3 regions of the Enterobacter cloacae complex sp. HYC033_NIDB genome follow, and region 2 is predicted to be linked to each of the others. Evidence: predicted binding sites of a transcription regulator. Region 2 holds the regulator's gene; each other region holds the start of a gene.
The links. The regulator CRP, encoded in region 2, controls carbon source genes, mostly activating them, when cyclic AMP is high. The targets are predictions, from matches to a motif close to ATGTGANNNNNNTCACAT.
Positions count from the first base shown of each region.

Region 1 (10,428 bases), 450 kb from region 2:
CACGATGTAGTCCACCTGATCCTGCACCAGGCTGGCGGGCATATTCGGAAACGGCACCAGTTCTTCCGTAAGCAGCACCACCTTACGGGCAAAGTGCGCATCCACCATGGCGTAGCCCAGCGAACCGCAGCACGATTTTCCGTGCGTGCCGTTGGCGTTGCCAAACTCATCGCTGCACGGCACGCCGAGAAACGCCACGTCGATATTCAGCTCGCCGTCCTGGAGCAGCTTCACGCGCCCGCCGTGGGAGTGAATTTGCACCGGCTCGTCCATCAGCCCGTGGGAGATGGCATCCGCCAGCCTGCCGCGCATGCCGGAGGTGTAAATCCGGGTGATGACGCCACTCTCGATATGCTCGATCAGCGCGTCGTTGCAGGTCATCAGCGAGCTGGAAGCCAGGGTCAGATTTTTGAAGCCCATCCGCGCCAGCAGCGCCACGACGGTGTTGATCACCCGGTCGCCTTCGCGAAAGGCATGGTGGAAAGAGATGGTCATCCCGTCCTGCAAGCCGCTGCGCTTTACCGCCTCTTCAATAGAGGCGCAGAGCTTGCGGCTGTGCTTCGTCTCGCTGTCCGCCAGCCACGGCGTCGCGCTGTGGGCAGTATCAAAGGGTTTCAGATCCCGCAGATGGGGGAAATTCACATGGAGAAGTTCTGTCTGATTCATTATGTCATCCTTACCGACGCACGCCGGAGGCCGCCGCGCGCTCCAGCACCACCTGCGCGTGGTTAATAATCGGTGCATCCACCATTTTGCCGTTGAGCGAGACCACACCCAGGCCGTTACGCTCGCCCTCTTCTGCCGCCTCAATCACCCTTTTGGCGTGATCCACCTCTTCCTGAGTCGGGGCGTAGGCGTTGTGCAGCAGGTCTATCTGGCGCGGGTTAATCAGCGATTTGCCGTTAAAGCCCATCTTGCGGATCAGGTCGACCTCGCGCAGGAACCCGGCTTCGTCGTTAACGTCGGACCACACCACGTCGAAGGCGTCGATACCGGCGGCGCGTGCGGCGTGCAGCACGGCGCAGCGGGCGTAGAACAGCTCGGTGCCGTCGCCGCGCTCGGTCTGCATGTCCATCACGTAGTCAAAGGCGGCCAGTGCGATGCCGATCAGGCGCGGGGAGCTGCGGGCAATCGCCACGGCGTTGATAACGCCAATGGCCGATTCAATCGCCGCCATCACGCGGGTGGAACCCACTTCGCGCCCGCACGCTTGCTCAATGCGCTCGAGGTGGCCTTCCAGCTCGTAGATGTCATCCGGGGTGTCGGTTTTCGGCAGGCGAATCACGTCCACGCCCGCGCGCACGGCGGCCTCCAGATCCAGCAGGCCAAATGGCGTGTTCAGCGGGTTAATGCGCACCACGGTTTCGATATCCTGATACATCTGGTGCTGCAACGCGTGGAACACCAGCATGCGCGCGGTGTCTTTCTCGCGCAGGGCCACGGCGTCCTCAAGGTCAAACATGATGGAGTCAGGGCGGTAGATAAAGGCGGTAGAGAGCATGGCGGCATTGGCGCCTGGCAGGAACAGCATACTGCGGCGGAGTTTGCTCATTTCAGCGCCCCCCAGTTGATGGCCTGTTCATCGGCGGCACGCAGAAGCGCGCTTTGCAGGCGAGCGCGGATCACACAGTCCAGCGCCCCTTTGTCTTCAATAATGATTAATCCCTGGTGCACGTTCATGGCGCGCAATGTGTCGTTGACCACCTGGCGTATTTGCTCGCCAAACTGCTTAATCACTTCACTGTGGATGACAATCTCCAGCTCACCGTGAGCGGGGGCGATTTTCACCATCAGGTCGCTGGACTCCTGCGTTCCGGCCAGCGCCTCCCTTACAATATTCATGATAAATTCCTGATAGTTATGCGACTTCCGCACTCGCACGATAATGTGCTTCGAGGTGCGCGAAGGTGGAGTCCGGGACAATCTCCCGGATCCGGGAAAACTGCTGTGTCTTGAGTAAACGGCGCACTTCCGAGGCCGAAATGGCGTTGCCGGTGGCTTTGATGCGCGGCATCTCCACCACGTCGATGTGCGAGGCCAGCAGGTCGTGCAGCGTCTGGTTGTATTGCCGCGTGATGTCGCAGAACGGCTCCGAGCCGATGAAGCGGTGCGTGATGCCCAGCGCCGGGGCGATATAGTCCCGGAAGATCAGCACGTCGATCTCGCTCCACGCCTGCTGCACTTTGCCGGTCTCCTTCAGGAAGTAGGCCGGGAAGGTGGCGCGGGAGATGATGTACTGCGAGCCTTCATGCACCACCACGTTCGGCAGATGCGCCACGCCCGCACGCACCATCTCAATGCGCGCGCTGAACGGGAAGAACGAGGCGTCTTCACGCACCACAAACAGATGCAGGGCATCGCACTGCGTCGCCGCCTGCTCCACCAGATGACGATGGCCGAGGGTGAAGGGATTGGCGTTCATCACGATCGCGCCCGTTTTTTCCCCACACCGGCGCTTCGCGCGCAGGGATCGGCAGTAGCGCGCGATCCCCTGCGGAGTGTTCTCCATTAGCACCGCGTTGTTCCCGCTCTGGGCAATCGGCCAGAAACCGCTGCGGCCAAAGCGCTCCTTATTGCACGGACGGGTGCAGAGGAAGAGGTGAAAATGGCCGCGCTCCAGCGCCGCGTTTTCCACCTCTGCCAGCAGACGCGCGCTGAGGTTTTCCCCACGAAGCTGCTCGTTGACCGCCACGCATTTGATGACGTTGGCAGCCAGCCCGGCGCAACCCACCAGCTGCGCGCCGGACCAGGCTTCGACAAACAGCGTGATGTCGTTGTCCAGGCCAAGGCCGCTGTCTGCCAGCAGGTAGCGGATCTGGCTTAAGCGTTCCGGGTGTTTCGCCACAACGGTGTGCCGAAAATCAATGGGTTGCGATTGCATGCTGCCGCCTTACTCAGTGCGCTGCCGCGAGCCCGACGGCTGGCGCTTCCACGATCACGTTGCTCAGATGACCGATATGCTCGATCTCCACCTCAATGCGATCCCCCTCCTTCATAAACAGCGGCGGGTTGCGCTTTTTACCCACGCCACCAGGCGAGCCGGTGATGATCACGTCGCCCGGGCTGAGACGGGTGAAGGTGCTGATATACTCGATCAGTTCCGCCACCTTGTGGATCATGCTGCTGGTGTTGTCCTCCTGCACCATGCGGCCGTTCAGCCAGGTGCGGATCGCCAGGCTGTGCGGGTCCGGGATCTCATCCGCCGTCGCCATCCACGGGCCGAACGCCCCGGTCTGCCGCCAGTTTTTCCCGGCGGTGAACCAGGTGTGCTGCCAGTCGCGGGCGGAGCCGTCCATGTAACAGCTGTAGCCCGCCACGTGGCGCAGGGCGTCGTCGCGGCTGATGTTCTCCCCGCCTTTGCCGATGATCACAGCCAGCTCGCCTTCGTAGTCGAACTCGCTGGAGTGGCGCGGCTTCAGCACCGGCTCGTTGTGGCCGGTCTGTGAGTCCGGGAAGCGGACAAACAGCGTCGGGGCCGGGTTGTGCTGGTCAAACTCCTTGCGCTTGTCGGCATAGTTCATGCCCACGCAGAGGATTTTTTCCGGCTGGACAATCACCGGTAAGAAGGTGATGGCGTTCAGCGGTACATCCACCGCGTCGTTCAGAAAACGGGTGGCCTGCGCCAGCCCGTTCCCCTGCAACAGCGCTTTAAGGTCGCCATAGCGGTCGCCCAGGCGGCGGCCCAAATCAATCACGCCTTCGGCCTGTACGATGCCGTAGCTGCGTTTTCCCTGGTATAAAAAGCTTGCGAGTTTCATTGTTCTTTCCTGAAAACTTAAACGAGGAAGTTGCCCAGAATCAGCAGTGAGACAGAGACGTTAATCGCGCCGCCGATACGGGTAGCAATCTGGGCGAATGGCATCAGGCTCATGCGGTTGCCTGCGGTCAGGATCGCCACATCACCGGTGCCGCCCTGCCCGCTCTGACAGCAGGAGACGATGGCGACATCAATCGGGTGCATACCAATCTTTTTGCCAACGAAGAATCCGGTCGCCACCAGCGCGGAAACGGTGCTGACAATCACCAGCAGGTTGCTGACGGTGAACGCCGCCACCAGTTCATGCCATGGGGTAATCGCCACGCCGACAGCGAAGAGGATTGGGTAGGTCACGGAGGTCTGGAAGAATTTGTACACCACCTGGGAACCCTCCAGCAGACGCGGAGAGGCGCCGTTGCAGAGCTTCACCAGCACCGCCATAAACAACATGCCCACCGGCGCTGGCAGACCAATCAGCTTGTGACCGAGCATGCCCAGCATGTACAGCAGCACCGCCAGCAGCGCGCCCGAGGCGATGGTCGTCACGTCCGCTTTGCCGGAGAACGCAGGTTGGGAAACAGTGGCATCAGCGTTGGCGCGATTCGGCATCAGCTGGCCTTCACCGGTCAGGTGCGGGTAGCGTTTCCCGAGCTGGTTGAGGCAGCCGGAGATAATGATCGCCGTCAGGCCGCCGAGCATCACCATCGGCAGCACGCGGCCGAGCGCCACGCCCTGATCCATATGCAGCAGGGTGGCATAGCCGATAGAGAGCGGGATCGCCCCTTCCCCGACGCCGCCCGCCATGATCGGCAGAATGATAAAGAAGAAGATCTGGAACGGCTCGAGGCCCAGCGCCAGCCCAACACCCATGCCGACAATCATGCCGACGATTTCACCGCACAGCATCGGGAAGAAGATGCGCAGGAAGCCCTGGATCAGCACGGTGCGGTTCATACTCATGATGCTGCCGACGATAATGCAGCAGATATAGAGGTAGAGAATATTGGTGGATTTATAGAATTTGGTCGTGGACTCAACCACCACGTCCGGCAGCAGGCCGTAATAGACCAGCGCGGAAGGGATAAAGGTGGCGCAAATTGCCGCCGCACCGAGCTTGCCGACAATCGGCAGGCGTTTGCCGAACTCACCGCAGGCAAAGCCGAAGAAGGCCAGCGTGGCCACCATGACCACAATGTCGCTCGGCAGTTTTCCGCCCAGGCAATCAATCGCAATCAGCGCGCCCGCCAGAACGAACAGCGGCAGAGGAATAATGCCGATTTTCCAGGTATCCATAATATGCCACCAGCGCTCTTTGAGCGATGGCCGCTGAATATCAATCGGGTCGTGGGTAACAGAGAATGAATCGTCAGTTGTGCTCATAATAAGCCCCTTAGTTATTTTGTGCGTTCAGCTTAGAGTCACAAAGGCTTACTTTATGTGAGGGATGGCATATTAAAAGCGAAGTTTTAATGGACGCTATGGTTTTAATGGTTTCTTTTATTTAATGTGATTTACGCCTTATTTATTGCCGTGGTTTTTATGGTTTCTTTTCTTAACTGAACAAAGAAATAACATTTATTCATTTAACCTTAAGAGGATGAGACTTTCGGAAAAATCTTTTACAGGCTGCGCTGTGCAAGGGATCACAAGTTTTCGGCAAAGCGGGCATCCTGGCTTTAAAAGATGATATATTCAGCCGACCTGTTGATATCTCGCGTGATAGTTATGAAAGTATCGTTTCAGATCAAGCTGTTTATTTCGCTGGTCGCCTTTTTCTCAGTGCTGTTCGCATTACTGGGCGGATATTATTATGTCGATGTCGGCAGGCAGCTTTATCAGGAAATGAGCGCGCGCGCAAAAATACAGGCCGAAGAAATTGCGCTTATTCCTACCCTGCGAAAAGAAGTCGAACAAAAGGATATCCTGGGTATCCATGACTTTATGCAGAAAATAGCCGCCCGCAGCGACGCCAGTTTTATTGTGATTGGTGACAATAAGGGGCTGCATCTTTTCCACTCCGTGTTTGCCGACCGGGTAGGCAAAACGCTGGTTGGCGGAGATAACGACGAGGTATTACACGGCAAAAGCACCATCACCATCCGCAAGGGCGGGTTAGGCATTTCGCTGCGCAGCAAAGCGCCCATTTTTAATGATGCCGGGCAGGTGGTGGGGATTGTTTCGGTAGGCTATCTCACGAGCTATCTGGACACCATCACCGTCAACAAGGTGGTTAATATCCTGATTGCCGCCGTGCTGCTGCTTATCGCCCTGTTTATTTTCTCCTGGTTCTTCACCCGCAGCATCAAGAAGCAGATATTCTCTCTGGAGCCGCGCGAAATCGGCCTGCTGGTGCGCCAGCAAAAGGCGATGATGGAATCCATTTATGAAGGGGTGATTGCCATCGACGACGATCTCCGCATTGAGGTGATCAACCAGGCGGCGCGTAAATTATTAGGCTTACGCCAGCCCGCCCGCGAACTGCGGGGTCAGCTCATCAGCCAGGTGATCGCGCCCGTTCCGTTCTTCAACGCGCAAACCATGCTTGCGAAAGACACCCACGATGAGATCTGTCGCTTTAACGATCTCACAGTTATTGCCAGCCGGGTGCGGATCATGCTGGAAGATGCGTTGCAGGGCTGGGTGATCACCTTTCGCGATCGCAACGAGATCGACTCGCTCAGCGCCCAGCTCAGCCAGGTGAAGCGCTACGTTGATAACCTGCGCATCATGCGCCATGAACAGCTGAACCGCATGACTACGCTGTCCGGCCTGCTGCATATGGGCCGTTATGACGAAGCGATTCGCTACATACAGGCGCAGTCGGAACACGCTCAGGAGCTGCTGGACTTTATCTCGTCCCGCTTTAGCTCTCCGACGCTGTGTGGTTTGCTGCTTGGAAAGGCCGCCCGCGCGAGTGAAAAAGGCGTTGAGCTGAGTTTCGACCCGGCCTGCCGGGTGGATAAACCGTTCCTGCCGCTGCTCGAATCGGAACTTATCTCGATCATCGGGAACTTGCTGGATAACGCCATTGAAGCGACCCAGCGTGCACCGCTCCCGCATGCCCCGGTGGACGTGCTGATAAAGCTGAACGAGCAGGAACTGATTATTGAAGTCGCCGACCAGGGCGTCGGCATCACACCGGAGATCCGCGACCGGATCTTTGAGCGCGGCATCACCACCAAAACGCGCGGCGATCATGGTATTGGCCTGTATCTGATTGAAAGCTACGTCACACAGGCTGGCGGTGCAATTGAAGTTGCCGATAACACCCCACGCGGTGCCATTTTCTCACTGTTTATTCCCGCCACGGGAACGGCCCGGCACCCCGTACAGGAACTGGAAGATACCGACTATGCAACATGAACTTATCGACGTACTGATTGTTGAAGACGAGAACGAACTGGCGCAACTGCACGCGGAGCTTATCGGTAAACATCCGCGCCTGAGGCTGGTGGGGATTGCCGCGTCGCTGGCCGACGCGCAGGTACAACTGGAGAGCAAACAGCCGAAGCTGATGCTGCTGGATAACTACCTGCCGGACGGCAAAGGCATCACCCTTATCAGCAACCCGATGCTCACCCGCGCCAACTGCTCGGTGATTTTCATCACCGCCGCCAGCGATATGGACACCTGTAGCCAGGCAATTCGTAACGGCGCGTTCGACTACATCCTCAAGCCGGTTTCCTGGAAGCGCCTGAGCCAGTCGCTGGAACGTTTTGTGCAGTTTGCCGAACAGCAGCGCGTCTGGAAGATCGTCGACCAGCAGAACGTAGATTCACTCTATCAATTGCAGGCGAAAAACTATCGCCTGGACAACGGCAGCAAAGGGATAGAGGAGAACACGCTGGCGCGGGTGCAAATGCTGTTTAACAACAAGGCGGCGCACTGTTTTACGGTGGATGAGGTGGTGAGCGAGACGGGCCTGAGTAAAACCACCACCCGGCGCTATCTGGAACACTGCGTGGAGGTGGGTTTTCTGACGGTGGAGATGCTGTACGGGAAGATTGGGCATCCGAGAAGGATGTACCGCCGCGCAGAAGCCTGACGCAGTATTGTAGGCCCGGTAAGCTTGCGCCGCCGGGCACTCGCCGGGTGGCGCTAACGCTTACCCGGCCTACGTTCAGACATTCAATACGTATCCATACAGCCGCTTAATCCCGTCCGCATCTTTCTCGCTGTAAACGCCCTGCAACTCTGGCGAGAAACCCGGCAGCATATTAATGCCCTCTTCCAGCGCCAGGAAATAGCGCTGTACTGCTCCACCCCAGACTTCCCCGGGCACCACACACAGCACGCCCGGCGGGTATGGCAGCGCACCTTCGGCGGCAATGCGTCCTTCGGCGTCACGAATACGCACCAGTTCGACGTTCCCGCGAATGTACTCCTGGTTGGCATCCTGCGGGTTCATCACCACGGCAGGCAGGCTCTCCTGACGGAACATCGCCTTCTGTAAATCCTTCACGTTAAAGCTGACGTAAAGATCGTGCATCTCCTGGCACAGCTGACGGATCGTGTAGTCGCGGTAACGCACCGGGTATTTCTGACAGATGGTCGGAAGCACATCCGCGAGCGGCGTGTCGTCTTCAATATGCTGTTCAAACTGCCCCAGCATCGCCACCAGCTGCATTAGCTTCTCCGCGCTCTCGGCTGGCGTCAGCAGGAACAGGATGGAGTTGAGATCGCACTTCTCCGGCACAATGCCGTTCTCGCGCAGGTAGTGGGCGAGAATGGTCGCCGGAATGCCGAAATCGGTATAGTGCCCTGTTTCAGCATCAATGCCCGGCGTGGTCAGCAGCAGCTTGCACGGATCGACGAAATACTGCTCGCGGGCATAGCCTTCAAAACCGTGCCATTTTGCACCCGGTTCAAAACTAAAGAAGCGACGCTCGCTGGCGATAGCCTTCGTGGGGTGATCCTGCCATGGCCGCCCCGCCACCACCGGCGGGATAAACGGTTTGATCATATTGCAGTTGGCGATGATGGCCTTGCGCGCTTCAATGCCCAGCTCGACGCACTCCGCCCACAGCCTGCGTCCGCTCTCGCCCTCGTGGATCTTGGCGTTCACGTCCAGCGCAGCAAACAGCGGGTAAAACGGGCTGGTGGAGGCATGCAGCATGAACGCATTGTTCAACCGCTTGTGCGGGCAGAAGCGCGACTGACCGCGAATATGGTTATCCTTTTTATGGATCTGCGACGTTTGCGAGAACCCGGCCTGCTGCTTGTGGACCGACTGGGTCACGAAAATTCCCGGATCGTTCTCGTTCAGTTCCAGCAGAAGCGGAGACGTTTCCGCCATCATCGGGATAAATTGCTCGTAGCCGACCCAGGCGGAGTCAAAGAGGATGTAGTCGCAAAGGTGACCGATCTTGTCGATCACCTGACGGGCGTTGTAGATCGTGCCATCATAGGTGCCGAGCTGAATGATCGCCAGGCGGAACGGGCGCGCCTCGGCGGCTTTCTGCGGCGCGACGTCACGGATCAGTTCCCGCAGCCAGGCCTCATCAAAGCAGTGTTCATCAATCCCGCCGATAAAACCAAACGGATTACGGGCTGCCTCAAGATAGACAGGCGTTGCCCCGGCCTGGATCAGCGCCCCATGATGGTTGGACTTATGGTTATTACGATCGAACAGCACCAGGTCGCCGCGGGTCAGCAGCGCGTTGGTCACCACCTTGTTGGCCGCCGACGTGCCGTTCAGCACAAAGTAGGTTTTGTCCGCGTTGAATACTTTCGCCGCGAACTTTTGCGCGTGCTTGGCGGAGCCTTCGTGGATCAGCAGATCGCCCAGCTTAACGTCGGCGTTGCACATGTCGGCGCGAAAAACGTTCTCACCGAAGAAATCATAGAACTGCCGCCCCGCCGGGTGTTTTTTGAAAAAGGCACCGTGCTGGTGACCCGGACAGGCAAAGGTGCTGTTTCCCATCGCCACATACTGGCTCAGGGTGTCAAAAAAGGGTGGCAGCAGGTTCTCTTCATACCGGCAGGCGGCAGATTCCAGTTCCAGCAATTCCTGTGCTTTACCCGAGATGATCGCCGTGACACCCTCTGGCACCTCTCCTGGCTCTGTTGAGAACAAAAATACCGGTAACTGAAAGCCCGTACGCTTCAGCAATGCGAGAATGCCGCTGTAGCTTTCAACAACCGTAATGACGACTGCCGCCACATCGGTGAAATCGGTGTTATCCAGCATAACTTTTTCGCGATGCGTAGAAACTTTGGATACCAGCTCACGGCTGACGGCAATTTTCATGGTTTTCATAGGCGCAAATACCCTCACCGAACGGCGAGACAGGAAGGAGAAAATTCGCGCAATCATGTCACCTTTTATTTTCAGGTGCAAGAAGGAATCAGTATGCGTTACGCCTCCCAAAGCTAAGCGTAATCTGGGACGAACGTGCCATAATCATGCAATGCCAGTGCTTAAATAACAGGAGTTAAACGTGGTAATTGGACCCTTTATCAATGCGGGAGCCGTATTGCTGGGCGGTGTACTTGGGGCAGTATTAAGTCAGCGCCTGCCGGAGCGTATTCGCGTCTCCATGCCTTCTATTTTTGGCCTGGCGTCGTTAGGGATTGGTATCCTTTTAGTGGTGAAATGCGCCAACCTGCCGGTGATGGTACTGGCGACGCTGCTCGGCGCACTCATCGGCGAGTTTTGCTATCTGGAAAAA
Region 1 covers NZ_CP115123.1:4,786,920-4,797,347, forward strand. Annotated here, with positions in the region: gene citF (citrate lyase subunit alpha) at 1-666, opposite strand, end outside; gene citE (citrate (pro-3S)-lyase subunit beta) at 677-1,552, opposite strand; gene citD (citrate lyase acyl carrier protein) at 1,549-1,842, opposite strand; gene citC ([citrate (pro-3S)-lyase] ligase) at 1,859-2,881, opposite strand; gene O1721_RS22960 (fumarylacetoacetate hydrolase family protein) at 2,895-3,758, opposite strand; gene O1721_RS22965 (2-hydroxycarboxylate transporter family protein) at 3,776-5,137, opposite strand; gene O1721_RS22970 (ATP-binding protein) at 5,483-7,120, shown strand; gene O1721_RS22975 (response regulator) at 7,110-7,802, shown strand; gene O1721_RS22980 (ornithine decarboxylase) at 7,878-10,016, opposite strand; gene O1721_RS22985 (DUF554 domain-containing protein) at 10,198-10,428, shown strand, end outside.
Region 1: a site for CRP is predicted at 5,262-5,279, ahead of O1721_RS22965 (2-hydroxycarboxylate transporter family protein). Genes of this name have one in related genera too.

Region 2 (10,428 bases):
AAACGGGCAGCTGGAAGTAGTCTGCGATATTTCCCATCACCATCCCGGTGACGATCACCAACGCGCCGGTCAGGGCGTAAGAGAAGAAGCTGATCCATGTGAGCTTGATGCGATTGCTGTTAGTCATGTCTGGCCTGTTAAAAGTAAAGAAAAACGCAATGACTGCGTTTGAGCGGGCAGATTTTAGTCGCGAAAGTGATCTAATTAAATCTTTTCAGAAAATTTTGAGCACAATTGCAGTTTTTAACGTGATGCAGATCACATTACGTTGCGGGGTGAACAATCGTTTGCGCGGTAATAATTGTTTCAATTTGGTAAAATTAGGTAAAAGACTGGTCTGGGTTCATACTGCTCTTTAGAATCAAGCCATTCGCTTTTTATACTGCGCTTTGTTAAGGAATTCTCATGCTCAAATCAACACTGGCGGCTGTCGCAGCTGTGTTTGCTCTTTCTGCCGTTTCCCCTGCTGCGCTGGCAGCCAAAGGAGACCCCCACGTCCTGCTGACTACCTCTGCGGGGAATATTGAGCTGGAGCTGGATAGCCAGAAAGCCCCTGTTTCGGTGAAAAACTTCCTCGACTACGTGAACAGTGGTTTTTATAACAACACCACGTTCCACCGCGTGATCCCGGGCTTTATGATTCAGGGTGGCGGTTTTAACGAGCAGATGCAGCAGAAACAGCCCAACCCGCCCATCAAAAATGAAGCAGACAACGGCCTGCTGAACAAGCGCGGCACCATCTCCATGGCGCGTACGGCGGACAAAGACAGCGCCACCAGCCAGTTCTTCCTCAACGTGGCTGATAACGCCTTCCTGGACCACGGTCAGCGCGACTTTGGCTACGCGGTGTTTGGCAAAGTGGTGAAAGGCATGGACGTTGCGGATAAGATCTCTCAGGTTCAGACTCACGATGTCGGTCCATACCAGAATGTGCCGTCTAAGCCAGTCGTCATTCTCTCCGCGAAAGTGCTGCCATAATCGTTCCCCCACACGGGCACATCTTGCCCGTGTCTTTCCACCCTCCCTGCGAAAGCGCGTTTTGCTGCTTATACTTGTGGCAAACGGACTATTCAGGGAGGCGTAGTGAAAAAACTCACCGACAAGCAAAAATCCCGTCTCTGGGAGCAACAACGTAAGGTCAATTTTCAGGCCAGCTGCCTCCTTGAAAAAGGTAAGGGTCCCGCTGAACCTGATATCGAGACGCTGGAACTGGGGCCTTCCGCACCGGGTTTACCCCATCTGTGTCTTATTCACCGCCATTTATTCCGCAACGAAATGAAAGGCGCGGGTGAGCTGCGCACCGCCGATATTTCTAAGGGCGACATTCCTTTTTGCCATTTCGAGTACATCGAGAAAGTGGGTAATGAGCTGATGGCTTCGCTGGAAAGTGATAAATATCTGGTGGGCCTTCAGAAAGAAGAGTTTACAGACAGAATCAGTCATTACTACTGTGAAATCAACATGCTACATCCGTTTATGAGCGGTAATGGCGTGGCCCAGCGGATCTTCTTTGAACAACTGGCTATTCATGCGGGCTATGTGCTGAACTGGCAGGGGATCGACCCGAACGACTGGGCAGCCGCCAATCAGAGCGGGGCAATGGGGGATTTGACAGCCCTGAACGCCATCTTTGCCAAAGTTGTGAGCGAAGCGCGGGAATCTGCGTAAAATAGGGCGGCCATTTTTTCAGGAGCCGCCATGATTCTGCTGATTGATAACTACGATTCCTTTACCTGGAACCTTTACCAGTATTTTTGTGAGCTGGGGGCAGAGGTGGTTGTCCGCCGTAACGATGAGATCGCGCTGGCTGACATTTACGCGCTGGCACCCCAGAAAATCGTGATTTCGCCGGGGCCGTGTACCCCTTCGGAGTCCGGTATCTCGCTGGAGGCGATCCGCCATTATGCGGGCAAACTGCCGATTCTGGGCGTCTGCCTGGGTCATCAGGCCATTGCGCAGGTCTTTGGCGCCACCATTGTCCGTGCCGCGAAAGTCATGCACGGCAAAACCTCTCCGGTCACGCACACCGGTACCGGCGTATTTCTGGGGCTAAACAATCCGTTAACCGTGACGCGCTACCATTCTCTGATCATTGATCCGCCGACCCTGCCGGCCTGCTTTGAGGTCACCGCCTGGAGCGAGACGCAGGAGATCATGGGCATTCGTCACCGTGAGTACGATCTGGAAGGCGTGCAGTTCCACCCGGAAAGCATTCTCAGCGAACAGGGGCACGCGCTGCTGGCCAATTTCCTTAATCGCTGAATATCTGTTGCCTTGTTGTGATTTTTTATGCATATTTTGTGATTATATTTTCACAATCAATGTGACATAAAAATGGATGGTCATGACATGGCAACTGAACAACCAGCAATTACCCGCGCGACATTCGATGAAGTGATCCTGCCGATTTATGCACCGGCTGAGTTTATCCCGGTGAAAGGGAGAGGCAGCCGCGTCTGGGATCAGCAGGGCAACGAGTATGTTGATTTCGCAGGCGGTATTGCGGTGACGGCGCTGGGCCATTGCCATCCTGCGCTGGTGGACGCGCTGAAAACGCAGGGCGAAACGCTGTGGCACACGAGCAACGTGTTCACCAACGAACCGGCGCTGCGTCTGGGGCGTAAGATCATCGATGCCACCTTCGCCGAACGCGTGCTGTTTATGAACTCCGGCACCGAAGCCAACGAAACCGCCTTTAAGCTGGCGCGCTACTACGCAACCACGCGTCATAGCCCATACAAAACCAAAATCATCGCCTTCCATAACGCCTTCCACGGTCGCTCCTTCTTTACCGTTTCCGTTGGCGGCCAGCCGAAGTATTCCGACGGCTTTGGTCCGAAACCTGCGGATATCATCCACGTGCCGTTTAACGATCTGCACGCCGTTAAAGCGGTGATGGACGATCACACCTGTGCCGTGGTGGTCGAGCCCATTCAGGGGGAAGGCGGCGTCACGGCGGCCACCCCGGAATTTCTGCAAGGGCTGCGCGAGCTGTGCGACGAGCACCAGGCGCTGCTGGTGTTTGATGAAGTGCAGTGTGGGATGGGGCGTACCGGAGACCTGTTTGCTTATATGCACTACGGCGTAACGCCGGATATTCTCACCAGCGCGAAAGCGCTCGGCGGCGGTTTCCCGGTCAGTGCGGTGCTCACCACCCAGGATATCGCTTCCGCATTTCATGTGGGCTCACACGGCTCTACCTACGGCGGTAATCCGCTGGCGTGCGCCGTGGCGGGTGCGGCGTTCGACATCATTAATACGCCGGACGTCCTGAATGGCGTGAATGCGAAACGCGACCTGTTTGTGAAACATCTCCAGCAGATTGACCAACAGTTTGATGTCTTCAGCGACATCCGCGGGATGGGGCTGCTGATGGGCGCCGAACTGAAGCCGCAGTACAAAGGCCGCGCGCGCGATTTCCTGCACGCCGCCGCGCACGAAGGCGTCATGGTGCTCAACGCCGGGCCGGACGTGATGCGCTTTGCGCCATCGCTGGTGGTGGAAGACAAAGACATCGAAGACGGATTAACCCGTTTTGCCGCGGCGGTCGCGAAGATCGTCAGCGGCTAATACGCGGTTCGTTTTAACCGGCGCGTTAACCAAATCCCGTGATGCGGGCGCTGACGCCATGCCACCGACGAAATGGTGTGCATGGTGTTCAGGTGCCCGAGAACGCGCTGTAAATGCTGCTCAAGGGTGCTCATCGGCCCGTGGGTCAGCGTCTCCGGCGCTTCCAGAATGTTCGAATCCCCTGACTCGCCCGGCGCGTCATACTCCAGACGCTGCTGACAGCGCTGCAACGCAATTTCACACGACTGCAAATAGCGCTGCGCCAGATCCGTCGTCAGCATCGTGTGCTCCCGCGCCAGCGTCGTCATGGCATTGATGTGCTCGACGATAAACTGGCTGTGCGTGACCCACAGCTTCATGTCAGCCAGATAGTGCGCGTTAAAGCCCGGCTCCTGCATGGCCTGGTTAAGGGAGTTGAACAGGGCGTTATGCGCCTGGTTGACCTTCATGCGCTCGTAGGCCAGCGGAGAGGGCTGCGGGTCATCGCTTAGAATAAGACGAATGGCCTGCTGATCGGCTTCGAGCGCGTCGTGGGCGTTCTGCCTCAGCAACCCGCTTTGCCACTGCGGCCACAACCAGACCATGCCGCCAAAGGCGATCAGGCAGCCAATTAGCGTATCGACCAGCCGGGCAATAATAAACTGTTCCCCGTTAAGCGTGAGCAGTTGCAGGGTATACACCGCCGTGACCGTAAAGCCCACCATCGCCCAGCCGTAGTTTTTGCGGATGATCAGGTAGCTCACCAGCGTGATCGCCAGCATACCGGCCAGGGTATAGCCTTCCGGCACGTGAAAGTGCAGCGTCACGCCCGCGATAATCAGCCCCGCCATCGTACCGCCCGCCCGATGCAGAATGCGCACCCGCGTGGCGCCATAGCCGTTCTGGGTGACAAACAGCACGGTCATTAAGATCCAGTAGGGTTTCGGCAGGTGCAGGGCCATTCCCATCAGGCTGGCGATGCTCAGCATCACACTGATCCGCGCGGCATTGCGCAGGGCGGAAGATTTCAGTGATAGATAGCTTTTGAGCGCGGGCAGCAGCGGCAGCCGTTTTTGCTTATCGGCCATCAGGTCCCGGGCATAAAGCGGGCGCTGGGTGCGTAACACCCGGGCGATGCGGCTGAAATGCCAGGCAGCAAATTGCCCGACCGGGTTATCCGCGTGCTGACGCGCAATCTTTTCCAGCGCGCCGAGCTGTTTGTCCATGTTAAAGCGCGTCGGGTAGCGGTGATAGAGGATATCGTCAGCCAGCACCCGCAGGCGGGCCGCGACGGTCTGCGCGTTCCAGCGGATCACCGCTTCCGCATGGCTGCGCTCCACCAGCTTTTGCACCTCTTCCGGATTATGAAGGCTGACGGAGATATGCTCCTGCAAATCCAGCCCGACCTGGAAGGTTCGCAGCAGCCGCTTGTATTCATGATTTTTGTTGGCGGCAAGCATGTGCAACTGCTGATAGCACTGGCTGATCAGATCCACCACTTTTTGCTGGCGCGCCAGCAGCGGCGGCAGGGATTTTTCCGGGTCGGTATGTTGAGTGAGCAGGGTGTATTTTGCTTCGCAGTATTCAGCAAGTTGCACGTAGAGCAGGCTCAGGGATTCGCGCAGCGGCTGTTCCCGCCACAGCCAGAACCAGAACCAGTTAAACAGCCCGTACCACAGCGTGCCGAGGGCGTAGATCAGCAATGGCTCCCACACCGGCATATTGCCCGCAAGGCTTAAGGTGAAGATGGCGGCAATCAGCGACGCGGGAAGCAGGCGGGCGTGCAGCGAGCTGATTTCGGCGGTGACGCCGAGCGTCATCGCCAGCACGGTCAGGATCAGCGGCAGAGGAATGTCGCGGGCCAGTAAGAGTTGTACGGCAAGGCTACAGCCGGCAAACAGGCAGCCGCCAATAATCAGACGTTTAAAAAAGCGTTTATGCGGCGTATCCAGACCGGCAATGTTGCAGCAGGCGGGCACAAGAGAAAACAGCAGGCCTTGCTGAAGATGTCCGAGGATCAGGCCCACGGCCACGGGAAGACACAACACCAGCGTTTGTCGCAGTGCGTAGTTAACTTCCGGGTGATAGATCAGCCTGCGCCACATGAGGAGTAGAGACAAAAACGGCGTGCCACCCTGCGGCGGCACGCCGTTTGACCGAAATTAACGGGTTCCGTAGACCACGATAGTTTTACCGTGGGCAGAGATCAGGTTCTGGTCTTCCAGCATCTTCAGGATACGGCCCACTGTTTCACGGGAGCAGCCGACGATCTGACCGATTTCCTGGCGGGTAATTTTAATTTGCATACCGTCAGGGTGGGTCATGGCGTCTGGCTGTTTCGCCAGGTTCAACAGCGTCTGCGCGATACGACCGGTCACGTCCAGGAAGGCGAGGTTACCCACCTTCTCAGAGGTCACTTGCAGACGGCGTGCCATCTGGGAAGAAAGACGCATCAGGATGTCAGGGTTGACCTGAATCAGCTGACGGAATTTCTTGTAAGAAATTTCAGCCACTTCACATGCTGTTTTTGCACGAACCCAGGCGCTACGTTCCTGGCCTTCTTCAAACAGGCCCAGTTCACCGATAAAATCGCCCTGGTTCAGATAAGAAAGGATCATCTCTTTCCCTTCTTCATCTTTGATCAGCACGGCCACCGAGCCTTTAACGATGTAATACAACGTTTCCGCTTTTTCACCCTGGTGAATCAGCGTGCTCTTTGATGGGTACTTATGAATGTGGCAATGAGACAAGAACCATTCGAGAGTCGGGTCTGTTTGCGGTTTGCCAAGCACCATGCGCTGTTATCCTCTGTTATAAGCTGTCACCAGAGTCATAAGATGCATCCGGACTCTGGGGTTGCAATCGAATTCTTACCCATACCTGGGAAGTCGGCTGTCGTAACGTTTCGCAGCCAGTAAAGTTTGATGTCCTCTGCATACATGTGTAACGTCAATGTATTACTGTAGCATCCAGAGTGTTTTAGCATAGCTTTCGCCGCGTGTCTCCTGGTGTCTCGCTTCAGCATGACGCAGGTCGCCTTCCGTTGCGAGAAATGTAACGTACACGTAATCTGTCATAAAAAATGCAACGTTGGAGTGAGTGAATATGCAAGCGCGTGTGAAATGGGTTGAAGGGTTAACGTTCCTGGGCGAGTCTGCTTCCGGGCACCAGGTTTTGATGGATGGCAACTCCGGCGATAAAGCGCCAAGCCCGATGGAAATGGTGCTGATGGCGGCGGGCGGATGCAGCGCGATCGACGTGGTGTCGATCCTGCAAAAAGGCCGTCATGACGTGACCGATTGTGAAGTGAAGCTGACGTCGGAACGTCGTGAAGAGGCGCCCCGCCTGTTCACGCATATTAATTTGCACTTTATCGTCACCGGCAAAGAACTGAAGGATGCGGCGGTCTCGCGTGCGGTTGACCTGTCTGCGGAAAAATACTGCTCTGTGGCGTTAATGCTGGAGAAAGCGGTAAAAATCACCCATTCGTATGAAGTGATCGCGGCTTAATTTTTGGCGGGTGGCGCTGCGCTGACCCGCCCTACAAAAGCTACAACTGCACGAACGTATGCCGGATAAGCGAAGCGCCATCCGGCAACAGGTGTCACGCGATCTGCTTTCCTTCCATCAGCCGCTGCACCAGCGGTGTCATGATCAGCTCCATTGCCAGCCCCATTTTTCCGCCCGGTACCACTAACGTATTCATGTGCGAAATAAACGAACCCTGTAGCATCGCCAGCAGCCAGGGGTAATCAATGCCTTCCAGGTTGCGGAAGTGGATCACCACAAAGCTCTCGTCCAGCGACGGGATGCTTTTTGCAGCGAACGGGTTGGAGGTGTCCACGGTGGGGACGCGCTGGAAGTTAATGTGGGTTCGGGAGAACTGCGGCGTCAGGAAGTTGATGTAATCGTCCATGGAGCGCACCACCGAGTCCATGACCGCCTCTCGCGAATGGCCGCGCTCGCTCATGTCACGCGTCAGCTTCTGGATCCACTCAAGGTTAACAATCGGCACCACCCCCACCAGCAAATCCACGTGGCGCGCCACGTCGTGCTGAGGCGTCACCACGCCGCCGTGCAATCCTTCGTAAAACAGCACGTCAGTCGGTTCCGGCAGCGGCTGCCAGGGCGTGAACGTGCCGGGGACCTGGTTCCAGGGCACGGCTTCATCGTAGGTGTGGAGATACTTGCGGGACTGCCCGGTACCGCTTTGCCCGTATTCACGGAAGGTTTGCTCCAGCAGGCCGAAGTCATTGGCCTCCGGGCCGAAGTAGCTGATGTGTTTACCCAGATCGCGCGCTTTGCGGATGGCCATATCCATCTCCGGGCGCGTGTAGCGGTGAAAGCTGTCGCCTTCTACCTCTGCCGCCCGTAAGTTAAGCTGGGCGAAGATCTTGCGGAAGGCGAGGCTGGTGGTAGTGGTTCCCGCCCCACTCGAACCCGTAACGGCAATAACCGGATGTCTGGCAGACATAGCAACTCCCTGACTGGAAAAGTGTAAAGATCAGCCGTGAAACGCGTTGCGGGGCATGATATTGACCGTCTCATGCAGTTCGGACCATACCAGCACCACGTCGCCGCTTTTAAGCTGGCGCTTAACATCGTTGACCTTTTGTTCAAGCGAACGTTCATGTTCACCATAATCGGTGCCTTCGCGCAAGACAAAGCTTTCAATCAGATTATCGAGCGTGTCGGGAGAGAGATCCTGCCAGGGAATAATCATTATTTACCGTCCAGATAAGCCGTTAACCAGTCGGGAATACGCGTCTCAAGCCACATTTTTGGCCGACGCAGCGTGCCGCCGACAAAGCCGACGTGTCCCCCGAATTGGGTGAGCTGATACTCCACATTGGCCGGCAGATGATCGGGCGCCGGAATCGAGTGGTGATCCATAAACGGATCATCTTTGGCGTGGATAATCAGCGTAGGTTTCGTGATTTGGTTCAGTAAAGGCATGGCGCTGCACTGACGGTAATAGTCAATCGCATCGGCAAAGCCGTGAATTTTCGAGGTGATCAAATCATCAAACTCGCGCAGGCGCTTCACGCGTTTGAGCTGTTGCAGCGTCACAGGCAGCGTATCCGGATAGGCCTTCAGCTTGCGCGCGGCGTTGGCTTTCAGCAGGTTGAGCAGGTAGCGCTGGTACACTCGCGAAAACCCCTTTTCCATATGATAGCTGCACTGCTCCAGCATAAAGGGCGCAGAGACGATCACCGCCGCATCCAGCGGTACGGCGTCGCTCTCCTTCGCCAGCAGGCAGGCCAGCATATTGCCGCCCAGGGAATACCCCACCGCTGCCGTTGGCGCCTCGCCGAAATTGTCTCTTAGCCAGCGCAGGAACCAGGTACCGTCCTCGGTTTCACCCGAGTGATAAATACGTTTCTGACGATTAGGCTCGCCGCTGCATCCGCGAAAATGCATCACTACCCCAAGCCAGCCGCGGGCTTTCGCCGCCTCAATGAGACCGTGTGCGTAAGGGCTGTGCAGGCTGCCTTCCAGACCGTGAAACACCACCAGACGGGGTTTATGTCTGGCCCGATCCGGATCTTCGCTCCAGGCGAGATCCAAAAAATCGCCATCCGGCAAATCCAGCCGTTGCCAGTGCGGGGTGAACTGTACCTTGTGGCGGATCAGGCGCGGCAGCATGGTTTGCAGGTGAGGGTTAGCCACACCGCGCATGGGCACGAACTCTGCGCTCTCTTCGGCTGCAATGTCGAAGTCTGAGGGAATGATTTGGGTCATAAGGGCGATGCTGATTCTTGTCAGAAATTAACTATACCTTCCGAATTGTACCCCGTTTAGCCCGTTTTTCCGAAACATGAACTGATCCCGATCACAAATATTTACCTTGATTATTACTCTCAGGCTAATGATTTGGCTCTACGCTTAATTGATGCCTTTCTCACCAGAGCGCACACTTTACTCAACGTTAAGCAAATCAGAATGATGTGCTGAATCAGGAGGTTAATAATGTTATCTGGGCAAACACCCACCCGGCAATGGAACACCCGACGCAGTGAGAAAGCGCGTCGTCTGGCGTCCGTACCGGTGCAGGGCAAGGTACTGCCAACCGGCGATCTTGTCGCCATGCTGGAAAAACTGATCGCACCAGGCGACAAAGTCGTTCTGGAAGGCAACAACCAGAAGCAGGCGGATTTCCTTTCCCGTTCACTGGCGGAAGTGAACCCGCAAATCGTGCACGATCTGCATATGATCATGCCGAGCGTGGGCCGCAGCGAACATCTGGACATCTTTGAGAAAGGCATCGCCCGCAAGCTGGACTTCTCCTTCTCCGGTACGCAAAGCCTGCGAATCTCCCAATTGCTGGAGGATGGTCAGCTCGAAATCGGGGCGATTCACACCTACATCGAACTCTACTCACGTTTATACGTCGACCTATCGCCAAACGTGGCGCTGATTGCCGGTTTTAAAGCGGACCGCAAAGGCAACCTCTATACCGGGGCGAGTACCGAAGATACTCCGGCGCTGGTGGAAGCCGCCGCATTCCATGACGGCATCGTCATCGCGCAGGTGAACGAGCTGGTGGACGACGAGTGCGACCTGCCGCGTGTGGATATTCCGGGCTCGTGGATTGATTTTGTGGTGGTTGCCGATAAGCCGTTCTTTATCGAACCGCTCTTCACCCGTGACCCGCGCCTGATCAAACAGGAACATATCCTGATGGCGATGATGGCGATTAAAGGCATCTATGCTGAACACCAGGTGCAGTCCCTGAACCACGGGATTGGCTTTAACACCGCAGCGATCGAGCTGCTGCTGCCAACCTACGGCGAACAGCTCGGACTCAAAGGCAAAATCTGTAAACACTGGACCCTGAACCCGCATCCAACGCTGATCCCGGCCATCGAAAGCGGCTGG
Region 2 covers NZ_CP115123.1:347,933-358,360, reverse strand. Annotated here, with positions in the region: gene tsgA (MFS transporter TsgA) at 1-127, opposite strand, end outside; gene ppiA (peptidylprolyl isomerase A) at 406-978, shown strand; gene O1721_RS01820 (putative adenosine monophosphate-protein transferase Fic) at 1,084-1,668, shown strand; gene pabA (aminodeoxychorismate synthase component 2) at 1,699-2,262, shown strand; gene argD (bifunctional acetylornithine/succinyldiaminopimelate transaminase) at 2,350-3,570, shown strand; gene O1721_RS01805 (YccS/YhfK family putative transporter) at 3,567-5,654, opposite strand; gene crp (cAMP-activated global transcriptional regulator CRP) at 5,712-6,344, opposite strand; gene O1721_RS01795 (OsmC family protein) at 6,655-7,059, shown strand; gene O1721_RS01790 (phosphoribulokinase) at 7,154-8,023, opposite strand; gene O1721_RS01785 (YheU family protein) at 8,054-8,272, opposite strand; gene O1721_RS01780 (hydrolase) at 8,272-9,291, opposite strand; gene mdcA (malonate decarboxylase subunit alpha) at 9,520-10,428, shown strand, end outside.

Region 3 (10,428 bases), 2.4 Mb from region 2:
TTGAGGTTTTGGCGTTGAACGAGATGACCGGCAACAGCTCTTCCGTGTTAGAGAACATTTTCTTCTCTATAACCGTGCGCAGTTTTTCGTAGCTGGTCCAGTTCGGATTGCGGCCGTTGTTATGCGCTCTGGCGCGCAGCACGAAGTTCACAATCTCGTTTCGGAAGTCTTTCGGATTGCTGATCCCGGCTGGTTTCTCGATTTTTTCAAGTTCCGCGTTCAGGGATTCACGGTCAAACAGCTGGCCGGTATCCGGGTCGCGATACTCCTGATCCTGGATCCAGAAGTCAGCGTAGGTGACGTACCGGTCGAAGATGTTCTGGCCGTATTCGGAATAGGATTCCAGGTAGGCGGTCTGGATCTCTTTGCCGATAAACTCGGCGTATTTCGGGATCAGGTAGCCTTTCAGGAACTCCAGGTAGCGTTCAGCCTGCTCCTGTGGGAACTGTTCACGTTCAATTTGCTGTTCCAGCACGTAGAACAGATGTACCGGGTTGGCGGCCACCTCCGCGTGGTCGAAGTTAAAGACGCGGGAGAGGATCTTAAACGCGAAACGCGTCGACAAACCGTTCATCCCTTCGTCGACCCCGGCGTAATCGCGGTATTCCTGGTACGATTTCGCTTTCGGGTCGGTATCCTTCAGGCTTTCACCGTCATACACGCGCATTTTTGAGTAGATGCTGGAATTTTCCGGCTCTTTCAGGCGCGACAGGATCGAGAAGCGCGACAGTGTTTCCAGCGTTCCCGGTGCGCAAGGGGCATGAACCAGCTCACTGTGGTTGAGCAGTTTTTCGTAAATCTTGATCTCCTCGGAGATCCGCAGGCAATAAGGCACTTTGACGATGTACACACGGTCAAGGAACGCCTCATTGTTTTTGTTGTTACGGAAGGTCACCCATTCAGATTCGTTAGAGTGGGCAAGGATAATCCCGTTAAACGGCAGGGCGGAAATACCTTCTGTCCCGTTGTAGTTCCCTTCCTGGGTGGCGGTCAGTAGCGGATGCAGCACTTTGATCGGTGCTTTAAACATCTCGACAAATTCCATAATCCCCTGGTTGGCGCGGCACAGCGCACCGGAATAACCGTAGGCATCCGGGTCGTTTTGCGCGTGATGCTCCAGCTTACGGATATCGACTTTACCCACCAGCGCCGAGATATCCTGGTTGTTCTCGTCACCGGGTTCAGTTTTAGCGATGGCGATCTGCTCGAGGATAGACGGCCACACTTTCACGACGCGGAACTTGGTGATGTCCCCGCCAAACTCGTGCAGACGTTTTGCCGCCCACGGCGACATGATCGTACCGAGATAGCGATGCGGAATTCCAAACTCTTTTTCCAGAATTTGCGCATCCTCTTGCGGATTAAACAGGCACAGCGGATGGTCATTGACCGGGCTGCGTTCGCCGTTGGCGCTCAGCACATAGATCGGCACGCGCTGCATCAGCGCTTTCAGCCGTTCAGCCAGGGAGGATTTACCCCCACCGACAGGACCCAGCAGGTAAAGGATCTGTTTCTTCTCTTCCAGCCCCTGAGCGGCATGCTTCAGGTAGGAGACGATCTGCTCAATGGCGTCTTCCATGCCATAGAACTCTTCAAACGCCGGGTATCGGGCGACCACCCGATTCGAAAATAGACGGGAAAGCCGTGGCTCCAGGGCAGTATCAACCATGTTTGGCTCACCAATAGCCATCAATAGCCGTTCTGCCGCATTGGCATAGGCACTGCGATCTTGCCGACAAATGGTAAGAAACTCCTGCAGTGTGAACTCTTCGTCCTTGGCAGCTTCGTAGCGCTGGCGATAGTGATCGAATATATTCATGGCATGCCGTCCTTTCGTTTTTTAGCACAGGATAAGAGCCGTTCGTATGAGTAGTGGAGGCTCCCGGAAGAGAATTTTTCGCACCTCACTGCCAGAGCAGCAACCTGTGTGCCAGGTCGAAGGCTATGAACCGCAGGGTGTTCAGCAAAACCTCTTCTTAAATTAAAGCGTAGATGGCAATTGCAAAACTTGCATACGGATAAAATCTACTTTCAATGACATATCAATAACTCATCCAAAAATTTCCACTGCGGTTATAAGCGAAAAGTGGGTTTTTCATTTATCGGTCACATAAATGAAAGCGGGATGTCATCTGAAAAATGAAAAATAACGGGTTAATCAAACGGATTAGCGCGCAAAAAATTTTGGGATGTACGGGAATGGCGGTTACACTTCACCCGCTGATTATTTGACTACAGGAAAGAATGGATTGTGACCAAACTCAAACTTCTGGCATTGGGCATCCTTGCCGCTACCGCAGCGAGCACCGTACAGGCTGAGAGCCAGTGGACTGTTGGCGCGGGTGCTGGCGTGATTAACAGCCCGTACAAGCAGTATGACCGCGACGTTTATCCTGTCCCCGTTGTCACCTATGAAGGCGATAACTTCTGGTTCCGTGGGTTGGGCGGTGGCTACTATCTGTGGAACGATACGGCCGATAAGCTCTCCATCATGGCCTATTACGATCCAACGCACTTTAAACCAGGCGACAGCGACAGCAATGCGCTTCGTCAGCTGGACAAACGCAGAAGCTCACTGATGGCGGGGCTTTCTTACGTCCATAATACCGAGTATGGCTTCCTGCGCACTGCGCTGGCGGGCGATACCCTGGACAACAGCAACGGCTTCATCTGGGATCTGGCGTGGCTTTATCGCTATACCAACGGCGCAGTGACGCTGACGCCGGGTATTGGTGTGCAGTACAGCAGCGAGAATTACAACGACTACTACTATGGCGTGTCTAAAGCGGAGTCTCGCCGCAGCGGTCTGAAGAGCTACAGCGCGGATGATGGCTGGGACCCGTACCTGGAACTCACCGCCTCGTATAACTTCCTCGGTGACTGGAATGTGTACGGCACTGGCCGTTACATTCGTCTGAGCGATGAGGTGAAAGACAGCCCGATGGTCGACAAGTCCTGGTCTGGCATCTTCTCCGTGGGTGTGACCTACAAGTTCTGACCAGAACGTGATGCATTAAAACGGGGCGCTAGCGCCCCGTTTGTTTTTTATGATGCCTGAACAATATTAGCGCTTCACAATCTTGATCGTCTGGCCTAAGCGGGACGGTTTTTCTTCGCTGGTTTTCTGCGGCGCGGTCACGCACGCGGTTTCCACGCACACGAAGGTCTTGTAACCGTCATCCGGGATATCCGCCATGCTGACGGAAAGGGCAGGGCCCGGGTTCCAGCCCACCACGTTGCTGTGGTGGTGATGAACCACATCAATACCGCGGTTCAGCGCGCTGTCGTGGATGACGCTACAGGCTTCCGGGTGCAGATACACGCGGTCGGTACGATCCGGGAAAGTCTGCACGCCGTCGTCCAGCTTGCCTTCTTTCGCGTTATCCACTTTGTCGATAAAGGTATCGCCAAGTCCGCTCACCTTAACGGCCTGAATGTCGCCTACGTTGAAATAGGTGTGCAGGGCGGACGTTGTTTCAAATTCGCCGTGCGCTTCCAGTTCAATCTCGCAGGTTTTACCCAGCTTGAAGCGGGCATACAGGGTGAACTCGTGTGGCCACAGGGCACGCGTTTCATCATTCGCCTGGAGTTCAAAGGTCAACACCGCACCGTTTTCATCTTCGTTGTGGGCTTTCAGCGTCCACTGCTGGTTACGGGCGAAACCGTGTGAGGGTAAACCCTGCTGCGCTGACGGGCCAAACCATGGCCAGCAGATCGGTACGCCGCCGCGGATCGCCGCCCCTTTTTTGAACGAGGTGGCCTCGCTCAGCCACAGGCCTTCTTCTTCACCTTCTGGTTTCCAGGAGAGCAGGTGGGCGCCATTGAGCGCTACGGAGGCTTTAACGCGCGGATGATCAACGACGATGATATCGGCACCGTCGATCTGACGGCGGGAGAGCACAGGGGTAAGTTGTTCGACTACCGGAAGTGCAAAAATTTTATTAATCATTAAGCAATCCTCTGTCTAAAAACAATAAAAAAGGCGACCGAAGTCGCCTTTTAGGATCAAGCACTCATCTCAACTTATTTGGAGATGTGAGCGATCAGGTCCAGTACTTTGTTAGAGTAGCCAGTTTCGTTGTCGTACCAGGAAACCAGTTTCACGAAGTTGTCGTTCAGTGCGATACCTGCTTTAGCATCGAACACGGAAGTGCACACTTCGCCGTTGAAATCGGTAGATACAACGTCGTCTTCGGTATAACCCAGAACGCCTTTCATTGGGCCTTCGGAAGCAGCTTTGATTGCTTTCTTAATTTCTTCATAAGAAGCAGCTTTTTCCAGACGAACGGTCAGGTCAACAACGGATACGTTAGGAGTTGGAACGCGGAACGCCATACCAGTCAGTTTGCCATTCAGTTCTGGCAGTACTTTACCTACTGCTTTAGCAGCACCGGTAGAAGATGGGATGATGTTCTGAGCCGCGCCACGGCCGCCGCGCCAGTCTTTGTGAGACGGGCCATCAACGGTTTTCTGAGTAGCGGTGGTTGCGTGAACGGTAGTCATCAGACCTTCGATGATGCCGAAGTTGTCGTTGATAACTTTAGCCAGCGGTGCCAGGCAGTTGGTGGTGCAGGATGCGTTGGAAACGATGTCCTGGCCAGCGTAAGTTTCGAAGTTTGCACCGCGAACGAACATTGGGGTGTTGTCTTTGGAAGGACCAGTCAGAACAACTTTCTTCGCACCCGCAGTGATGTGTTTACGTGCAGTTTCGTCGGTCAGGAAGATACCGGTAGCTTCAGCTACAACGTCAACACCGATTTCGTTCCATTTCAGGTTAGCTGGGTCTTTCTCAGCAGTAACGCGGATGGTTTTGCCATTAACAACCAGGTGGCCGTCTTTCACTTCAACGGTGCCGTCGAAACGACCGTGAGTTGAGTCGTACTTCAGCATGTACGCCATGTATTCAGCGTCCAGGAGATCGTTGATACCAACGATTTCGATGTCAGAACGTTTCTGAGCAGCACGGAAAACAATACGGCCGATACGGCCAAAACCGTTGATACCTACTTTGATAGTCATATATTCCACCAGCTATTTGTTAGTGAATAAAAGGTTGCCTGTAAAATTACAAAAACCTTACGCAGCGTCAAGCGGAATCGTGTCAATCATTGCGACAAATCAATCCTGTGACTAACGTTTGTGCGACTGACTCGCCTCACTTTCCCTTTGAGCTAGCAACCACATGGGGGCTGCGCCCGGAATTTTAAAGGCCTCGCAGGATTAAAATGTGAAATTGATCACAATTGCCTGACCGCCTTTTCGCGGCACATAAGTTTAGAACAAAAGTGCACGCGCGGGTGTTAATGTTTTGTTAGAATCTGGGTTAAAAGATGTCTGTTTCAACAGCGAGATGTAAGCATATGTCGAACCAACGTAACCCCGACGATTTGAAAAAAAACCTTACAGAGATGCAGTTTTACGTGACGCAAAATCACGGCACAGAACCGCCGTTTTCCGGGCGTTTGCTGCACAACAAACGGGAAGGCGTCTACCACTGCCTGGTGTGTGATGCACCGCTGTTTAACTCCCAGACGAAGTACGATTCTGGCTGCGGCTGGCCGAGCTTTTACGAGCCTGTAAGCGATGATGCGATCCGCTACCTGACGGACACCTCGCACGGCATGGTACGCACCGAAATTCGTTGCGGGAACTGCGACGCCCATCTCGGGCATGTTTTCCCGGATGGCCCGCAGCCGACGGGGGAGCGTTTCTGCGTAAATTCGGCTTCCATGAGCTTTACCGATGATGAAAACGGCGACCAGACCAAGGGTTGAAAAAACGATTCAGCAAATTATTCCTTTGAAAGGGAGAGATCATGAATATTGATGACATGATTGCAGGTATGACCCCGGAGGTTTATCAGCGTCTGGTGACGGCCGTTGAGCTGGGAAAATGGCCGGACGGTGTGGCGCTCACACCTGAGCAAAAAGAGAACAGTTTGCAGCTGGTGATGCTGTGGCAGGCGCGTCACAATACCGACGCCCAGCACATGACCATCGACACTAACGGTCAGATGGTGATGAAAAGCAAGCGCGAGCTGAAAGAAGACTTCGGCATCACGCCGAAGCCGATTGCGACGATGAAAATGCAATAACGGTGCGGGTTGATGCCCTCACCCAACCCTCTCCCCGTGGGAGAGGGCTTGATTGTCTTACTACTGATGCGGGATCCCAAGCGACTCCGCCAGCTGTTTCGCGAGCTGGTTCTCGTCGTCAGCCCCGTACTCCCAGAACATGGCGCCAGCCAGACCTTTTTCCTTGATGTAATCCGCTTTGATCGCCACGGAGCGCGGGTTCTCATAGGAAATCGCAAACAGCGCCTTACCGTCGGCGGATTTCACCGACAGCCACGGCACTTTCGCCTGTTCGTCCCAGTGCTCGGTAAAGCGTTTCTGCGGATCGTTCAGCAGTTTGCGGACGATATCGTTGTATTTCACATAGGTATCTTTGGTCAGATCATAGCCAAGCGATTTAAACAGGCTCAGTTCCTGCGGCCCGAAGTAGGGCTGGGTGACAGGATTTTTTTGCGCATCCGGTTTCGTCCAGTCGATCCCTGGCTCTACGGCACGTTTCGGCACGCGCCCATAGAAACCAATTCCGAGGTTCATCTGCTGCGGCTTCAGCCCGGCGGCCAGATAGTTATTCACCACAAAATCGACGCTGTATTTATCGGCAGCGGCCACGGTCGGCCAGGCGCTGGAGTCATACAGATTCGCGTTAAAATACTGAGTACCGTACGCCATGTCGTAGGTCATCAGGTTGATGTAATCGAGCAGGGGGGCAATGGCTTTCACATCCACCCAGCTTTTCGGACTTTCCGCATTCGCGCCCACCGCAATCGTGACCAGCTTTTTCTTACCAAACGCGTCACGCATCTCTTTTAACAGCGCGGTGAAATTATCCCTGTCGGCAGGGGTGCTTTCGACAAGTCCCCACGCGCCGTTGACCGGATATTCCCAGTCCAGGTCGATCCCGTCCAGGCCGTATTGACTGACGATCTCCTGCGCGGAGCGAATAAATACCGCGCGACTCTCTTTGGTCGCCGCGGCACCAGAAAAACCACGCGCGCCCCAGCCGCCAACGGAAAGCAGGACTTTCAGGTTCGGGTTTTGTTTACGAAGCTGAGGAAGTAACGCCAGATCGGATGCCACCTTAGGTGATAACCAGATTTGATGCAGTTTTGCCGGATCTTTCAGCACGGCGTTGGTTTCGTCTTTCTCGTTGTTATAGACCAGACCAAACGAGTAGTTGAGGTGAGTGATCTGGCGGACGTCGAGTTTATTAATATCGCCACCCGGTCCGGCGGTAACATCGCCACCGCCATTGAAGTAGCCCACGGACATCAGGGGCGCGGCGGAAGCCAGTGACGCGCAAAGCAAGGGTAATGCTGCCAGCAAGGGCAAACGTTTCATATAAGTTCCTCTTTGACCAAATAAAAATAACCACGCCACAGAAAAGGCGTGGCGAAAAAACAGCCTGAAGAGAATAGCATCGCCGTTTCGCTTGTGATGCGAGGGAGTTCACTTTATGGGGATTGGGGAAGAAATGCCGGGTGGCGCTGACGCTTACCCGGTCTACAAAACCAGAGAAAGTAGGCCGGGTAAGGCTAAGCCGTCACCCGGCTAAAAAGCTTACGCCTGCGTCTCCATCCAGTCAGCCAGCGTATACAGCGTTGCGCCTTCTGCGGCCATATCCATAAACGCCTGAGCGCTGTCATGCGGCTGAATATTCACCCCGCGACAGCCGTCGGTGATGACATTCACGGTATAGCCCAACTGGAGCGCATCCAGCACGGTGAACTTCACGCAGTAATCCGTCGCCAGGCCCAGCACAATCAGCTCGGTGATCTCATGGTGGCGCAACCACGCGTCCAGCGCCGTCTTCTGACGATGACCGTTATCAAAGAACGCGCTGTAGCTGTCGATGGTTGGGTTTTCACCTTTGTGGAACACCGCGTCGATGGCCTTCTGGTTCAGCAGCGGATGCAGCTCAGCGCCTTCCGTCTGCTGCACGCAGTGATCGGGCCAGAAGGTTTGCGCCAGCCCGTCCAGTTCGCCCTGGCTGTAAGGCTCAACGTTGTGCTGGCTGGCAAAGCTGCCGTGGTTTGCCGGATGCCAGTCCTGACTCGCCACCACCGCTTCACCACGAGCTTTACACCACTCAATCAGCGAATTCGCGACGTCTACGGTGCTGTCGCCTTCCGCGACGGCCAGCGCACCGCCCGCACAGAAATCATTTTGCAAATCGACCAGTAACAGGGCGCGTTGCTTCATGGGACCTCCTTATTCGTCCGGCGTCAGTTCACCGCGCAGGTTTTGCATCATGGCGCGGCGAATGGAATCAATATCCAGATCCTGACTCAGTAAATAGTGAAGTTTAGTCAGCGTTGCCTCAACGGTCATATCGAAACCACTGATCACCCCAGCGTGCGCCAGGGCATTACCGGTGGCGTAGCCGCCCATATTGACTTTGCCGGACATACACTGGGTGAGGTTGACCACCACAATCCCGCGATCGCTCGCCTCCTGAAGCTCTTTCAGGAATTCACCGTTCTGCGGGGCGTTACCCACACCATAGGAGCGCAGGATCAGCGCCTTCACCGGCTGGCGCAGGAAGTTGCGCACCACGTCAGCGGAAATACCCGGATAAATCGTCACTACGCCAATCGGCTGCGGGGTGATGGGGTGAACGATCAGCTCGCCTGCGGTATTCGGCGCGGGCGGCGTGCCCAGACGACGGATATGGATCCCCGCTTCCAGCAGCGGTTGCAGGTTAGGTGAGGCAAAAGCGTCAAAGCCGTCAGCGTGCGCTTTAGTGGTACGGTTCCCGCGGTACAGTCGGTTGTTGAAGAACAGCGTTACCTCGTTGATCGGGTAATTAGCGGCCACGTACAGGGAGTTAAGCAGGTTGATCTGCCCGTCTGAACGCAGTTCCGCCAGCGGGATCTGCGAGCCGGTCACGATGACGGGCTTGCTCAGGTTCTCCAGCATGAAGGAGAGCGCCGAGGCGGTGAACGCCATGGTGTCGGTACCGTGCAGGATCACGAAGCCGTCGTACTGGTCGTAATGGGCTTTAATATCGTCCGCAATATGCTGCCAGTCTTCCGGCGTCATGTCGGAGGAGTCCATCAGCGGCTCATATTCGTGGATGGTAAAGTCCGGCATTTCCGGACGGTGGAATTCAGGCATCAGCGCCAGCTGGCGCTGTAAGTGGCCGGAAACCGGGATATAGCCATTTTCTGAGCGCTGCATACCGATGGTACCGCCGGTATAGGCGACATAAATTGATTTCTTCTGCATGGTAATGAGTTCTTGTTCTTCAAAAGAAAAAATCCCCTCTTCACGGGAAGAGGGGACGGTTTTTAACGCACGTTCGCACAGGTCAGGCAAAACGCGTAGCGGCTTTGTGGATCATTAAAGGCTGCGAGCTTGTCGCTCTCCGCTTTCATGGCTTTCGCCGCGGTCGCCACCGGCGCCGGCAGATAAGCCTGAAGCGCGTCCGGCAGCATGGCACGAACGGAGCCGGACATGCTGTCCACGACCATATCGAAGAACGTTGGTTCGTCCTGATAATAGTCCACGTGCCACTGCTTGAGCTTCGCCAGCTCCGCTGCTTTCTTCACGGCGTCGTCGAAGTCACCCAGACTGTCTACCAGGCCGTTACTCTTCGCGTCCTGGCCGGTCCAGACATGGCCCTGAGCGATCTGGTCAATCTGATCGGGCGTCTTTTTACGGGAGTCCGCAACCAGCGTGATGAAACGTTTATAGCCACTCTCAATGCTGAGCTGCATCATCTCAGACACCTCAGGCGGCAGGGATTTGGTGACGGACACATCCGCCAGCGGCGAGGTGGAAACGCCGTCGGTGTGGACGCCGAGATAATCCAGGCTGTTCTCTACGGTGTTGATCACGCCGAAGATGCCAATCGAACCGGTCAGCGTGCTTGGGTTAGCCACAATGTAGTTGGCTGGCGTCGAGATCCAGTACCCCCCGGAAGCCGCCATGCCGCCCATCGATACCACTACAGGCTTGCCCGCGGCGCGCGCGGCGGCCAGTTCAGCACGGATCACTTCAGAGGCGCTGACGCTGCCGCCAGGGCTGTTCACCCGCAGGACAATCGCCTTCACTTTCGGATCCAGGCGCGCATCGCGGATCTGCGACGCGGTAGTGTCCCCGCCGACGTTCCCCGGCGTTTCTTCGCCATCCATAATGGCCCCGTTAGCAAACACCACGGCGATGCTGTCACCACTGTCGTCCGGCTTTTTCGCGGCGTAGTCATACATGCTGATGGCGCTGTAGTTTTTATCCTCTTTACTCCAGCCGAACTGTTTGGTCAGCGCTTTTTCAATTTCAGCGCTGGAACCCAGCTGATCGACCAGTTTGTTATCAAGCGCGTATTTCGCTGTATCGCCGTCCACCTTGCGCAGGCC
Region 3 covers NZ_CP115123.1:2,737,420-2,747,847, forward strand. Annotated here, with positions in the region: gene yeaG (protein kinase YeaG) at 1-1,819, opposite strand, end outside; gene O1721_RS13175 (MipA/OmpV family protein) at 2,252-2,998, shown strand; gene O1721_RS13180 (D-hexose-6-phosphate mutarotase) at 3,065-3,949, opposite strand; gene gapA (glyceraldehyde-3-phosphate dehydrogenase) at 4,024-5,019, opposite strand; gene msrB (peptide-methionine (R)-S-oxide reductase MsrB) at 5,361-5,774, shown strand; gene O1721_RS13195 (YeaC family protein) at 5,816-6,094, shown strand; gene chiD (chitinase ChiD) at 6,155-7,411, opposite strand; gene pncA (bifunctional nicotinamidase/pyrazinamidase) at 7,631-8,272, opposite strand; gene ansA (asparaginase) at 8,282-9,298, opposite strand; gene sppA (signal peptide peptidase SppA) at 9,361-10,428, opposite strand, start outside.
Region 3: a site for CRP is predicted at 5,226-5,243, ahead of msrB (peptide-methionine (R)-S-oxide reductase MsrB). Genes of this name have one in related genera too.